Regions from separate parts of the Candidatus Pelagibacter bacterium nBUS_25 genome, predicted to be linked through region 2. Evidence: riboswitches for the same ligand, from Rfam matches in the RefSeq annotation. Region 2 holds a riboswitch; each other region holds the start of a gene.

Region 1 (4,609 bases), 530 kb from region 2:
CAATATTTATTGATTTTTTCATTGGTTTATATCCGGATATTTACTTTTTTTAGTATAGTCATCTATATAAATCTTATATTCGTCATAACTCATATTTGTTATGTCTTCTGACTTTTTTAATACTTCAGATAATTTTTTTTGATCTTCACTTTTTTTTACCACATCTTCTGTCCAATATTTAGAATCTTTGTTTAATGAACAATTATTTAAAATAAAAAAAATAAAAAAAATAAAGACTAATTTCATTATAAAGCTGTTTTAATTGGGAAATTAAATTTCATATTTAAATTTTGTACTGCTTGACCAGCTCCACCCTTAATCAAATTGTCTATAGCTGAAATTATTACAATCTTATTTTTGTATTTAGATTTACAAACAGAAATGAAACAATTGTTTGAGTTAATTACATCATTTGTACTTAACAGACTATTTGCTTCTAAAATTTTTAAAAAATCATCATTCTTATAAAAATCTGTTAGTGTCTTAATTATTTTTGACTGAGTAACACCTTTTTCTAGATCAATATAAATAGTACTTAAAATACCTCGAAACATAGGAGTTAAATGAGGTGTAAAATTAAAACTTAATTTCTTTTTAGTGAATTTTCTTAACATTTGATCAATCTCTGAATTATGTCGATGAAAGCCAACACCATAAGCACTTAAAGATTCATATAGGTTTTTATCTTTAAATTTTTTATGGACACCTCTACCAGCTCCTGAATAGCCAGATTTAGAATCCATTATTATATTGTTAACTTTAACTAATTTTTTTTTAAAAAGAGGAATTAAAGGTAAAAGTATTGAAGTTGGATAACAACCCGGACAAGATACAATCTGATATTTACCTATATCTTTTCCGTTAACTTCTGGAAGACAATATATACTTTTCTTAATTAAATTTACTGCTCTGTGTTTTTGTTTGTACCATTTTAAATATTCTGATCTATTTTCTAATCTAAAATCAGCAGCTAAATCAATTAAAGTGATATTTTTTGTTAAATGTTTTGAAATATCTTGTGCTTCTCCATTGGGTAATGCTGTAAAAACTACATCAACATCTTTTAAAAGTTTTTTATTAAATTTAATAATTTTTGGTAAATTTTTTCCTGAAAGAGATTTGTCATAACTAGAAATATTTTTTCCTACAGAACTATTTCCGCATAGAAATCTTATGTTTATAAATTTGTGTTTAATTAATAATTTAATTAATTGAACTCCAATATATCCAGTTGAACCAGCAACCAACGCATTAAGCTTAGGCATAATATATTATAACAGTTTAAAATTAAAAAAGAATTATCTTTTAGAGAATTGGAAGCTTCTTCTAGCTTTTCTTCTACCAGGTTTTTTTCTTTCAACTGCTCTAGAGTCTCTGGTTGTAAGTTTTTCAGTTTTTAATGTAGATTTTAAATTTTCATCAAACATTACTAAAGCTTTAGAAATACCATGAACTAAGGCACCTGCTTGACCAGTTGGACCTCCCCCACTAACACTACATCTAACATCATAGTCGGTAGATTGTTTGATTATATCAAAAGGTCTAGTAATTTGAAGATGATGAAATTCACTTGAAAAATATTCATTAAATAATTTTCCATTTACATAAATCTTTCCTGAACCTTTTTTTAACCAAACTTTTGCAATTGAAGTTTTTCTTCTACCTGTTGCATACTTACTGTCTTTAAAGTCTAATTTTAGTTTAGGTGTTTTTGATGCTGTTTGAGTATTTTCCATATTAGTTTCTAACTAAGTTTTTGCTGTTTAATTTGCCTAACTCAATAATTTGAGGATTTTGTGCTGCATGTGGATGATCACTACCTGTATAAATTTTTAATTTAGTTAATTGTTTTCTACCTAACACTCCACCAGGAAGCATTCTTTTTACGGCAAGCTTTAAAGTTTCACCTGGTTTTTTTTCGTGTAATTTCTCAGGTGTAGTCTCTTTAATTCCACCTGGGTGGCCAGTGTGTCTATAATAGATTTTATCCTCAAACTTTTTTCCAGTAAATTTTGCTTGTTCGATATTTTTAACTACAACAAAATCACCGTGGTCCATATGAGGAGTATAAGTAGTTTTGTTTTTGCCACGAATAATTTTTGAAATAACAGTTGCTAATCTACCAACAACAGCATTAGTTGCGTCTATCTCGAACCATGATGATGTTACTTGGTCTTTTTTTACAAATTTTGTCATTGTGCCAGGATTAATACTATTATTAATTGCAAAGTCAATTTGATATTTGGCTTGCATTACAATACTTATCTGCTAAAAGGTTTGAGCCGATTTGATCCTATTGCGGGCATAAAACTGCTAAACAGGAATTTACACAACATTATCGGTAGGCATTTGAACTATATTGTGCGCCTTACATTAAGTTAAAGCACTAAAAAAGGAGTAAAAATGAGTACAAAAAGAAATAATCCAGAAACTATCGCAATTCATGGTGGAGACTACAGAAGTGATACTGCAACAAATGCTGTAGCAGTGCCTATCTATAGAACTACATCATATCAATTCAATAGCACGGAGCATGCAGCCAACCTGTTTGCATTAAAAGAGTTTGGCAATATTTACACAAGAATCATGAACCCAACCAATGATGTATTGGAAAAAAGACTGGCGGCACTTGATGGAGGCTTAGCAAGTTTAACCGTTTCATCAGGACAAACAGCTTCAACTTTTGCAATATTAAATGTTGCTCAAGCTGGAGATAATATTGTTAGTTCAACAGATCTTTATGGTGGAACTGTATCTTTATTCACGCATACTTTAAGCAAACTTGGTATTGAAGTAAGATATGCTGACCCTTCTGATCCAAAAAACTTTGAAAAAGCTATAGATGATAAAACAAGAGCTTTTTATGGAGAAACTTTACCAAATCCATATTTAAGAGCTTTTCCTATCAAAGAAGTTTCAGATATTGGAAGAAAATACAATATACCACTTATTGTTGATAATACAGCTGCACCGGTAATTTGTAAGCCATTAGAACATGGGGCTGCTGTTGTGGTTTATTCGCTGACAAAATATATAGCTGGTCACGGAACTGTTGTTGGTGGAGCTTTAGTTGATGGTGGTAATTTTGATTGGACAGCAGATCCAAAAAGGCAACCTCTTTTCAACGAACCTGATGCTAGCTATGGAGGTGTAGTTTGGGGAAAAGCTGTTCCAGAACTTACAGGTGCTAATGTTTCTTTTGCAGTGAGAGCAAGAGTAACAATTTTAAGAGATCTTGGCTCAGCACTATCACCTGATAATGCCTTTGGGGTAATTCAAGGTTTAGAAACCGTAGCTTTAAGAATGAAACAACATTGTGAAAATGCTTCTAAAGTTGTTGATTATTTAAAGAAACATAAAGCGGTCGATAAAGTGATTTATGCTACTGAACATAATGATGAAATAAATAGTAGAGCTAAAAAATATCTTAAAGGTGGTTATGGTGCGCTAGTTGGCATTGAACTAGCTGGAGGTATTGAAGCAGGGAAAAGATTTATTAAGTCTTTGAAAATGTTCTACCATGTTGCAAACATTGGTGATGCTAGAAGCTTAGCAATTCATCCGGCAACAACAACACATAGTCAACTTACTGAAGATGAGTTAGCTGCAGCTGGAGTAACACCTGGTTATGTAAGATTGAGTATTGGCTTGGAGCATATAGACGATATCATTGATGATTTGGATCAAGCTTTAGAGAATTCTTCTAAAGGTAAATTAAAAGCTGTTAGTTAATTTGAGTTTTATATGTCAACAAATAGAAACTAATTAGTTTTTTCCTCATACCTGGATATGTAGAGGAAATATAAAGTCGATAATATTATCAAAATAGAATTTATCTGGTGTAAAGATGCATAAATAATCTTTACTCCAGATAAAATAGTTAATACTCCTAACACAACCTGTAAAAACAAACTTATCCCAATAATTAAAATTGGTTTTATAAATATTTTATTTCTTTCCTTGAAGATAGAAATTAACAGAAAAATATAAACTATCATGATTAGGTAGGCTAAATTTCTATGTAAAAATTGTACAATAGAAGGATTATCAAAAACAGAAATGCTTAAAAATTCAATCATTTTACTATCATCTGGAAAATAAGAAGCGCCCATTAAAGGCCATGTATTATAAATGGTTCCAGCATCCATACCTGATACAAAAGCACCAATAATTAATTGTATAAATAGCAAAACAAGAAAAAATTTAATAAAAAATAATTTAATAGAAATTTGATTAATTTGTAGTTTGGTTAATTTTAAAACATTCCAAAAAACAATTGAAAGAATAATAAAGGCTGTAAACAAATGTATGGATAATCTATAATGACTGACATCAATTCTATTTACTAAACCACTGGATACCATGTACCATCCTAAAAAACCTTGCAAGCAAACTAAAATAAAAATTATGCCATATCTTTTTACAACCCATAAACCATTTTTAATTGCAAAATACAGGAGCGGTAATAATGTAATCAAACCAATTAGTCGACCTAGTTGTCGATGGGCCCATTCCCACCAAAAAATTAGTTTAAACTCATCTAAAGTCATATTAAAGTTTTGTTCCTGATATTCCGGTATTGTCTTATAAAGATTAAAATAATCTATCC
Region 2 (4,609 bases):
AACAATACTTTTTGAAATACTTAAAATTTTTGCTTCCCACTCTCCACTACTATTAAATAAAGAAAAAACTTCGTTTTCTTTAACTCTCATTACTTTACTCACATAATGAGATTGTGATTTATCAAGTGTAGCTGTTAAATTAAGTGATAAACTTTCACTATAAAATAATCTAATATTACTCATTAAGATAAGTTTAATTATGAAAAATATTAAAGCAATAATTTTTGATGCATACGGCACATTATTTGATGTCAATTCAGCAGCAGAAAAATGTAAAGAAAAAATTGGTAATAAGTGGGAAGGTTTTGCAAATTATTGGAGAACAACTCAACTAGAATATACTTGGCTTAGAAGTTTGATGAAAAGACATAAAGATTTTTGGCAAGTGACTGAGGATAGTTTGGATAAGTCAATGCAAGCTTATAAAATTGACCTCTCGATGAGAAATGAGTTGTTAGATCTTTATAAAATCCTTTCTCCATTTTCTGAAGTTACAGAAGTTTTAAAATCACTTAAAGAAAAGAAATATAAACTAGCTATTCTCTCAAACGGCACACCCACCCTTCTCAATCAATTAGTTAAAAGTAATAATTTAGAAAATATTTTTGATGATATTTTTTCAATCGAAGAAGTAGGGATTTATAAACCAGACACAAAAGTTTACGATATGCCAATTAACAAATATCAAATTAAAAAAAATGAAGTTGCTTTTTTGAGTGCAAACACTTGGGATGTATCAGGTGGAGGAAATTATGGTTATAATTCTATTTGGGTAAACAGAAATAATAATATTTTTGATAAACTTGACTACCAACCAAAGTTAGAGATCAAAAACTTAAAAGATCTATTACCCAATATAAAATCTAATTAAAATTAAGCCTTATCTCCATAATCAGTCATATGTTTTGGAATTCTTTTATTTTTTCCATACATAAAATGATTTTCCATATTTTCTCTATATTTACTTGCTGGAACAGTTAATCCAACTGACTCTGCAACTTCCCTAATCAGCATTGAATTAGCTCCACAGCAAACACCAAGATAATTTATCCCTAAATCATTTGCCTCTTTTGCGAATTGACCTATTTCATATCTATTACAAAAATGTGGATCTAAAGCTGTTGGGAATGTTCTTCCATGTGGAGAAGGACAGCCACAATCGGCTCTGTCAGGCAAATTAAAAAAAGTTGGAAATTTTTCATTGGTTCTATATGGAATTGGTAAAGCACCTACATGACATTTGACTGCTTTTCTAATCTCCTTTAAGAATGGCAACATTGTTGCTGGTCCTCTAAAACAATTTAAGCCCACAACATCAGCGCCTTTTTGTTCCAGCTCTTTACATGTATCAACTACAGACTTTCCATCTCTCATTTTATTTTCACCCATTGGTGAAATTGTTAACACAGTTGGTAAATTGGCTTTCTTCATTACTTCAAGAGCTTTAAAAGCTTCTTCAGCATAATAAAAAGTTTCACCAATTAACATATCCGCACCTTCATCAACTGCCCAACCAATCATTTCAGAAAACATGCCTTCAACTACTTTTTGAGCTTGCTTATCATCTTCCTTCCAAATATTTGAGTTAGAAATATTTCCAGCCATTAAATTTGGCTGAGATCCTTTAGGTGTATCCAAAGCAACCTTTTTTGCAATTTTTAAAGCAGAACGATTTAGCGGTTCAAGTAATTCTTCTTTACCTATAACTCGCATCTTTTCTCTATGTCCATTGTAAGTAAAGGCTTCAACAATATCAGATCCTGCATGTTGAAATTCTCTATGCAAATTTTCAAGAACTTCTGGATGATCTAAAGATACCATTGGCACAAATTCTCCAGATGCCATATATCCACGTTTCTCTATTTCAAATAAAAAACCTTCAGCACAAATCACAGGTCCTTTATCTAATCTTTCTTTTAGTATATTTGTTTTCATTTTTTCTCCAATACAGAGTTAAGAGGCTTAAACTTTGATACAAATCAAATCAATTTATTTTGAAATAGCTCTTCCCTCCATTAATTTGGAGAAAAGAAACTAATTAACCAAAGAGGGTAAAAATTAGCTCTTCTCTCCTTTTTAGTGCTTTAGCAAAATGCTGGGCGCACAATACAGTTCAAATACCCGATTTTAATTTGAGATAATTTCAAAAAAAAACCACCGGCTAAAGCGGTGGTTAAAGTGTCGCTTTAGCAGGATTTTTTAAAGCGCTCTGCAATTTAACTTAAATCAGCGCTAATCAATTGAACCACAAATAAAGAATGTTGTCAAAAGAATAAGCTTTATCTTATTCTGTTTTCTTCAAAGTTTTTATTAAGTTTTAATGAGATAGTTCTAGTATTTCTTTTATTCCAATCAGAAAAAGATTTCAAAATAGGAATTACTGATAAGCCGAATTCTGTAAGTGAATACTCAACTTTTGGAGGTACTACTTGATGAACTTTTCTATTAACAATGCCATCAGTTTCCAACTCTTTAAGTTGCTTAGATAACATTTGTTGAGTGATAGTTTTTAATACTTTTTTTAACTCATTAAATCTTACTGTCTTATTGTGAAACAGTGTAAATAGAATTCTTATTTTCCACTTACCACCAAGAAAATATATAGCTCTTTCAGCTGGGCAATTAATTAATTCTTTCATGTCACTTAAATAACTATTTTATTATAAGTATCAAGGTATGTTTTTTAATACTAGTATGATTATTTTGCGTACTTGCATAATTTGTAACAAATCATTAGTTATGTCTCAAATTAATCGAAAGGGTAAATATGACTAAAGGACAGAGTGCTGGCAATGGACCAATTGCAGTAGAAGTTGAAAAAGATAAATCTTATTATTGGTGTTCATGTGGACAATCAAAAAAACAACCATTTTGTAATGGATCACATAAAGGAACTGAGTTTACACCATTGGCATACAAGGCAAAAGAAACAAAAAAAATGTTTTTCTGTGCATGTAAACAAACTAACAATGCACCATTCTGTGATGGTTCACACAACAAAAAGTAACATTGAAATTAAAATTTTATTAACTACTTTCATGATATGAATAATATTGAAGTAAGCAAAATTATTGAACCTATTTCAGCATCTGATGGGGCTGGAGTAAAATTAAAAAGAAGTATTGGTGTTGAGCCAAATTACTTTGATCCATTCTTAATGCTAGATGAATTTGGATCTGAAAATAGTGAAGATTATATTGCAGGTTTTCCACCACACCCTCATAGAGGAATTGAAACAGTTACTTATATGTTAGCCGGAGATTTTGAACATAAAGATAGCACTGGTGGCGAAGGTAGAATGACTGCGGGAGATGTTCAGTGGATGAAAACAGGAAGTGGAATAATTCATTCTGAAATGCCAGCAATGAAAGAAGGTAAGCTTCATGGTTTTCAATTATGGGTAAACATGCCTGCTAAATTAAAGATGAGTAAGCCTGAATATATTTATATTGATGCAGATAAAATGAGTGTTCATAAAGATGAAGACAAACAAGTTAAAGTCATAGCTGGTAAATTTGAAACTGCTGAAGGCCCTGTTAAAGGTCATAACGTTGAGCCATTTTATTTTGATGTTGAATTAAATAAAGATAAAGAATTTAATTTTAAATTACCGTCAACTCATAATACTTTTATTTATTTAATTAATGGTGAAATTGAAATTGGTAAAAATAAACATGACAATGTTAAAGATAGTACCTTAATACTATTAACTAGAGGTGAGGATTTAACTGTGAAAGCTAAATCAGATGCTAAGTTTTTAGTGATTTCAGGCAAACCAATTAATGAAGAAATTGCAAGAGGCGGACCCTTTGTAATGAATACTAAAGCTGAAATCTTGCAAGCAGTACAAGATTATCATAATGATACATTTGTAAAATAAATTATGAAAGCTATAGAAATTAAAAAAAATGGTGGGCCTGAAGTTTTAGAGCTTAAAGATATTACTTTAGATAAGCCAGGTACAGACCAGGTAACAATAGAACAAAAAGCTATTGGTCTTAATTATATAGATACTTACCACAGATCAGGTTTATATCCTTTAAAAATGCCAAGCGGTTTGGGTTTGGAAGGTGCAGGTGTTATTACTGAAGTTGGAGACAATGTAAAAGATTATAAAATTGGTGATAAAGTTTCTTACGCTGGTATTCCATTAGGATCTTATTCAACACACAGAAATTACCCAACAAAAAATCTTGTAAAAGTACCAGAGGGTATTGATCTTGAGGTTGCGGCAACTTTGATGACAAAAGGTTTAACTACATTTTATTTATTACATAAAACATTTCCTGTAAATTCAGGACAAACAATTCTTTATCATGCAGCAGCTGGAGGAGTTGGTCAAATATTTGGTCAATGGGCAAAAAGTTTAGGTTGCACAGTTATAGGTACTGTTGGTTCAGATGAAAAAATAAATATAGCAAAAGAAAATGGCTACGATCATGTAATTAACTATAATAAAGAAGATTTTGCTAAAAAAGTTTTAGAGATTACAGATGGTAAAGGTGTTCCAGTGGTTTATGACGGTGTAGGTAAAGACACTTTAGATGGATCCATTGAATGTTTGGCAACAAGAGGAATGATGGTTTCATTTGGAAATGCATCAGGACCA
Region 3 (4,609 bases), 250 kb from region 2:
TTAGCTAACTTTTGTAGAAATTGTTTGTCTAGGTGGTACAGAGAAGAAGCTGAAAAAAAAGGTGAAACTATATCTGATCCAGATGCAAGAGAACATGTTTATGGAATGCCTTATTCAGAGTGGAAAGAAAAATATCAAAAATAATTATTTTTCTTTCAGTCTTGGAAATAACTCAACAAAATTACAAGGTTTATGATTAATATCTAATTGATGTTTTAAAATTCCATCCCATGCATCAGTAACACCACCAGAAGAACCTGGTAAAGCAAAAACATATTTACCATTTGCTAATACTGCGCATGCCCTAGATTGTATTGCAGAAGTTCCTACTGTTTTAAGACTTATTGTTCGAAAAACTTCTCCAAAACCAGGTATTTGTTTGTCTGCAACCTCTTCTATTGCTTCTGGGGTAATATCTCTTCCAGTAAGCCCTGTTCCTCCAGTGGTGATAACTACATCAATATCTTTTTTATTAATCCAATCTTTTAAAATTAAAACAATATCTTCTTTGTTGTCTTTGCATATTTTTCTATCAATTAATTTATGGTTAGCTTCTTTAATTTTTTCTACAAGAATAGCTCCAGATTTATCATTATCAAATGTTCTGGTATCTGTTACAGTCAATAAAGCAATATTTACATTCATAAAATTTTTTAAGCATGATTATATTATCAATATTTTTTCTTATAACATCAATATTATATTCTAGTGTTGGTTTTGGAGGTGGGTCTACTTATCTGGCTTTAATGTTAATATGGGAAATTCCTTTTTACATCATTCCAATATTGGCATTATGTTGCAACATCATTGTGGTTTCGGGTAATTCAATAAATTATATAAAATCTGGTAATTTTAGTCTCAATCTACTTTTACCCTACGTAGTGGGGTCTGTTCCTTTGGCATTTTTTGGTGCTTCATTATCAATTTCAAAAGAATTATTTGAAATATTGTTATTTATAATTTTAGCTATTGCTGGAATTCTATTATTAAATAAAAGTAAATTTTTTGATAGTAATAAAATTAAAATAAATCAAATCCCAAAAAAAATATCTATTCTTATTGGTTGTGTCATAGGATTTATTTCAGGAATTGTAGGTATCGGTGGCGGTATCTTTTTAAGTCCAATACTTTTTTTAATAAAAGCTGGTTATCCAAAACAAATTGCTACAACTGCATCCTTATTTATTTTAATCAATTCTATTTTTGGAGTGGCTGGACAATTAACAAAAGATATTGTTTTAAATCAATTTTTAAATTTCTGGCCTCTTTTCTTGGTAGTCTTTATGGGTGGTCAAATTGGTAATTTTTTAAATATTAAGTTTTTATCGAATAAAACCTTGTCCTTAATTACATCTTTATTGGTCATATTTGTGGCTATAAGGATGGGTTTAAAGCTATTACCATAATCTTGATTTAATTAACATTTACTATATCTAAACATTCAATGAAAAATATTAAACCTTTTGGGCCATCAATTGGAAGAGCAAGAATTTCGAATAAATTTTTTAAATGTCTAAATAATGAGTTTAATGAAAAATCTAAATCAAAAAAAATTGACTATAGTTCTAAATTAGCAAGCCAAATTAAAAAAGAATTAAAAATTTCAGAAAAATTTGTCAAAAAAAATCTAGAAAAAGAATTAATGAACCATATTACAAAATTTTTAAATAATGAAAAAATTAAGAATATAAAAGAAATTAAGATCTTAAATTTATGGGTTGTTCGACAATTTAAAGGTGAATACAACCCTATTCATTACCATGAAGGAGATTTATCAGGTGTGGGTTACTTAACAATACCTAAAAATATGACTAACAATAAAATGGTAAAGAATAAAAAGATTAAAACAAATGGAACTATAGATTTCATAAATGGACAAAAAGGTTTTTTAAGCAAGAGTATATATAATGTGGTACCAAAACTTAAAGAACTTATCATTTTTCCAAATTATTTACTTCATACTGCTTATCCTTTTAATATTAGTGGTGAACGTAGATCGTTTTCTTTTAACGCTAAAATTATATTAAAAAAATAATATACAAATACAAATATAATTAGTATAAATAATTTGCCGATTTGATCTTATTGCGGGCATAAACTGCTAAAAAGAATAATTCCCACAAAATCAATAAGCGAGGTAGTTGAACTATATTGTACACCTAGCATAAAGCTGAAGTACTAAAAAAGTAAGGACTAAAGTGGATTTAAATTTTTTCAAAAAAACAAGGGTGCTAGATGGTGGAATGGGCCAAGAACTTCTAGCAAGAGGCATGAAACCTAACGGAACATTATGGAGTGCTAACGCTATATTAGATGAAAATTACCATCAACTCTTATTTGATACACATAGAGATTTTATAAAAGCTGGTGCTGAAGTAATAGTCACAACAACTTTTACAACAAGACGAAAAAGATTAAGAGATAACAATGTTGAGGAAAAATTTGAATACTTAAATAAAAAAGCTGGTCAAATCGCACATGATGTTAAAAAAGAATTTCCAAATATTCTTGTAGCAGGTGGAATACCTCCTCAAAATTTAACTTACGAGGCAGATGAAAGAAGTGAAGAAGAGATTATTAAAAACTTTAATGAACAGGCAAAATTATTAGATCCTTATGTGGATTTTTTTTATTTTGATGTATGGAGTAGCATTAAAGAATTTAAGTGTGGAATAGAGGCAATTAAAGAATTTAATAAACCTTATCTCATTGGTATTCATATATCTGAAGGTACAAATTTACCGAGTGGCGAAAATATTTCAGATATTAAAAATATTATTGATGAACAATTACTTGGTATTATGCTTTCATGTGTGTCACCTGAAAACTATGAGGCTAATCTTGAGGAGCTAAAAAGTTTAAATGTTCCTTTTGGCTTTAAGATAAATGGGTTTATAACTACTAAACCCAAAAATGGTTACACCTCAACTTTCTCAAAATCTAATGGTAATCCAAATGAATTCTTAGGACAAAGAAAAGATCTTACGCCTAAAAAAATTGGAGAAATTGTTAAAAAATTTAAAGATAACGGTGCAACGATATTAGGAGGGTGCTGCGAAACTAGGCCAACACACATAAACGCAATGGCTGCAGTTAAATAGTTTTTTTATTATCAGCTTTTTTAACAAAATAGATACCAATACAGACAGCTATTAGAGATATTAAAACCTTAATCGTTATTAATTCTTTCAAGAATATATATCCAAGTATAGTGCCAAATATTGGTATTAGATACGATACTTGTGATTGAAAAATTAAACCATTGTTTTTTAAAATTCTGAATCTTAATAACCAAGCAACGCCTGTTGGCACTATACCAAGATATATAACTGATATTAATGAGTCAGTTCGTGGAATTGATTGCCAAGGTTGCTCTATAAAACTCATTAATGGTAATAAAATTATAATTGCCCAAATTAAAATTGACCCTGTTACATTTTCATTTTTTTTCTTACTTATCTTTAAAGTTAAAACACCACCAACAACATAACAAGTTGAACCAAGCAATATTAGTAATGCTGAGTTGAAATTATTTTCATCAATTAAGATATTGTCAGAAAATAAAAATACGATTCCTGAAAATCCAATTAAAATTCCAAATGTTTTTACCAAATTGAACTTTTCATTCTTAGTAAAAAAATGTCCAAGAACAGTAGAGCTTAATGGTGTAGTAGACATTAATATTGCTGCTAAATTACTTTGAACAGACTTTACCCCATATGCTATTAAAAAAAATGGCGCTACTAAGTTGATAAATCCAATCATAGCAAACCAATGCCAGTCCTTTGAAAATGCTTCTATTTTTATATTTTTGTAATAACAAAGAAGTAAAACTGGAATTGCTCCAAAAAAAACTCTTAAAAAAGCAATTGTCACGGGTCCAAATGAATATGTTGCAATCTTAATATTAAAAAAAGCTGACGCCCAAATTAAAGCTAATGTTGTTAATAAGATGTAATCTATTAATTTTGGTTGTCTCATTCTGTTATCTCTTTTATTTCACCGGTAGTTAAAATTTTTAATTGACTAAAATCTATTCTAAAGACACAATTTGGGTGCCCAGCTGCAGCGAAAACCGTTTTAAATCTATTTAAATTACTATCAATAAAAATTTTTACTTTATTTAGGTGCCCAACAGGTGAAACTCCTCCAATTGTGTAGCCAGTAATTTTTTTAACATCATTTGGATGGGCCATGGACACATCTTTTTCATCTAAAATTTTTTTAAGTTTATTTAAAGAACATCTTTTATCGCCTGATACCAAACAAAGTACAAAGTCATTACTTGAATTAAATAGTAAACTTTTAACAATTGCCCCAACATTACAACCTAAAGCTGTAGCCGCATCCTTTGCTGTTCTTGCTGTTTGCTCTAAACAAATAATTTTGAGATTTGGATCAAAATCTTTAATAGTTTTTCCAGCTCTTTTGACTGGTTCTTTTTTTAATAAAGGGTTCACTGTAAATAATTATTTAATAATATTGCATAAATACACCACTTATGTGAAAATTGCATAGGTGTTATTTGTTAAATAAGCAATATTTTTCAAGATTATTTTGTTATTTAGCAGTTATAAAATTATACAGGAGATACAATGAGTGCAGCAAA

Evidence for each region. A riboswitch is a leader RNA that binds a small molecule or an ion and turns the genes downstream of it on or off. The one in region 2 is predicted to bind S-adenosylmethionine.
Region 1: linked by a shared signal. The riboswitch ahead of ACIJYH_RS03160 (O-acetylhomoserine aminocarboxypropyltransferase/cysteine synthase family protein) and the one ahead of ACIJYH_RS05950 (homocysteine S-methyltransferase family protein) in region 2 are both predicted to bind S-adenosylmethionine.
Region 3: linked by a shared signal. The riboswitch ahead of ACIJYH_RS04635 (homocysteine S-methyltransferase family protein) and the one ahead of ACIJYH_RS05950 (homocysteine S-methyltransferase family protein) in region 2 are both predicted to bind S-adenosylmethionine.

The regions. Positions count from the first base shown of each region.
Region 1 is NZ_CP172846.1:587,000-591,608, reverse strand. It holds gene ACIJYH_RS03185 (homoserine dehydrogenase) at 1-22, opposite strand, end outside; gene ACIJYH_RS03180 (hypothetical protein) at 19-246, opposite strand; gene argC (N-acetyl-gamma-glutamyl-phosphate reductase) at 246-1,265, opposite strand; gene rpsI (30S ribosomal protein S9) at 1,299-1,736, opposite strand; gene rplM (50S ribosomal protein L13) at 1,738-2,196, opposite strand; SAM riboswitch class V at 2,335-2,401, shown strand; gene ACIJYH_RS03160 (O-acetylhomoserine aminocarboxypropyltransferase/cysteine synthase family protein) at 2,404-3,732, shown strand; gene ACIJYH_RS03155 (COX15/CtaA family protein) at 3,762-4,609, opposite strand, start outside.
Region 2 is NZ_CP172846.1:1,113,090-1,117,698, forward strand. It holds gene ACIJYH_RS05940 (RsmE family RNA methyltransferase) at 1-183, opposite strand, end outside; gene ACIJYH_RS05945 (haloacid dehalogenase type II) at 200-871, shown strand; gene ACIJYH_RS05950 (homocysteine S-methyltransferase family protein) at 874-1,935, opposite strand; SAM riboswitch class V at 2,067-2,132, opposite strand; gene ACIJYH_RS05955 (winged helix-turn-helix transcriptional regulator) at 2,280-2,639, opposite strand; gene ACIJYH_RS05960 (CDGSH iron-sulfur domain-containing protein) at 2,768-3,007, shown strand; gene ACIJYH_RS05965 (pirin family protein) at 3,044-3,880, shown strand; gene ACIJYH_RS05970 (quinone oxidoreductase family protein) at 3,884-4,609, shown strand, end outside.
Region 3 is NZ_CP172846.1:861,778-866,386, forward strand. It holds gene ACIJYH_RS04615 (DUF1244 domain-containing protein) at 1-144, shown strand, start outside; gene moaB (molybdenum cofactor biosynthesis protein B) at 145-645, opposite strand; gene ACIJYH_RS04625 (sulfite exporter TauE/SafE family protein) at 660-1,406, shown strand; gene ACIJYH_RS04630 (putative 2OG-Fe(II) oxygenase) at 1,445-2,035, shown strand; SAM riboswitch class V at 2,127-2,190, shown strand; gene ACIJYH_RS04635 (homocysteine S-methyltransferase family protein) at 2,199-3,101, shown strand; gene ACIJYH_RS04640 (DMT family transporter) at 3,094-3,981, opposite strand; gene ACIJYH_RS04645 (YbaK/EbsC family protein) at 3,978-4,460, opposite strand; gene glnA (type I glutamate--ammonia ligase) at 4,596-4,609, shown strand, end outside.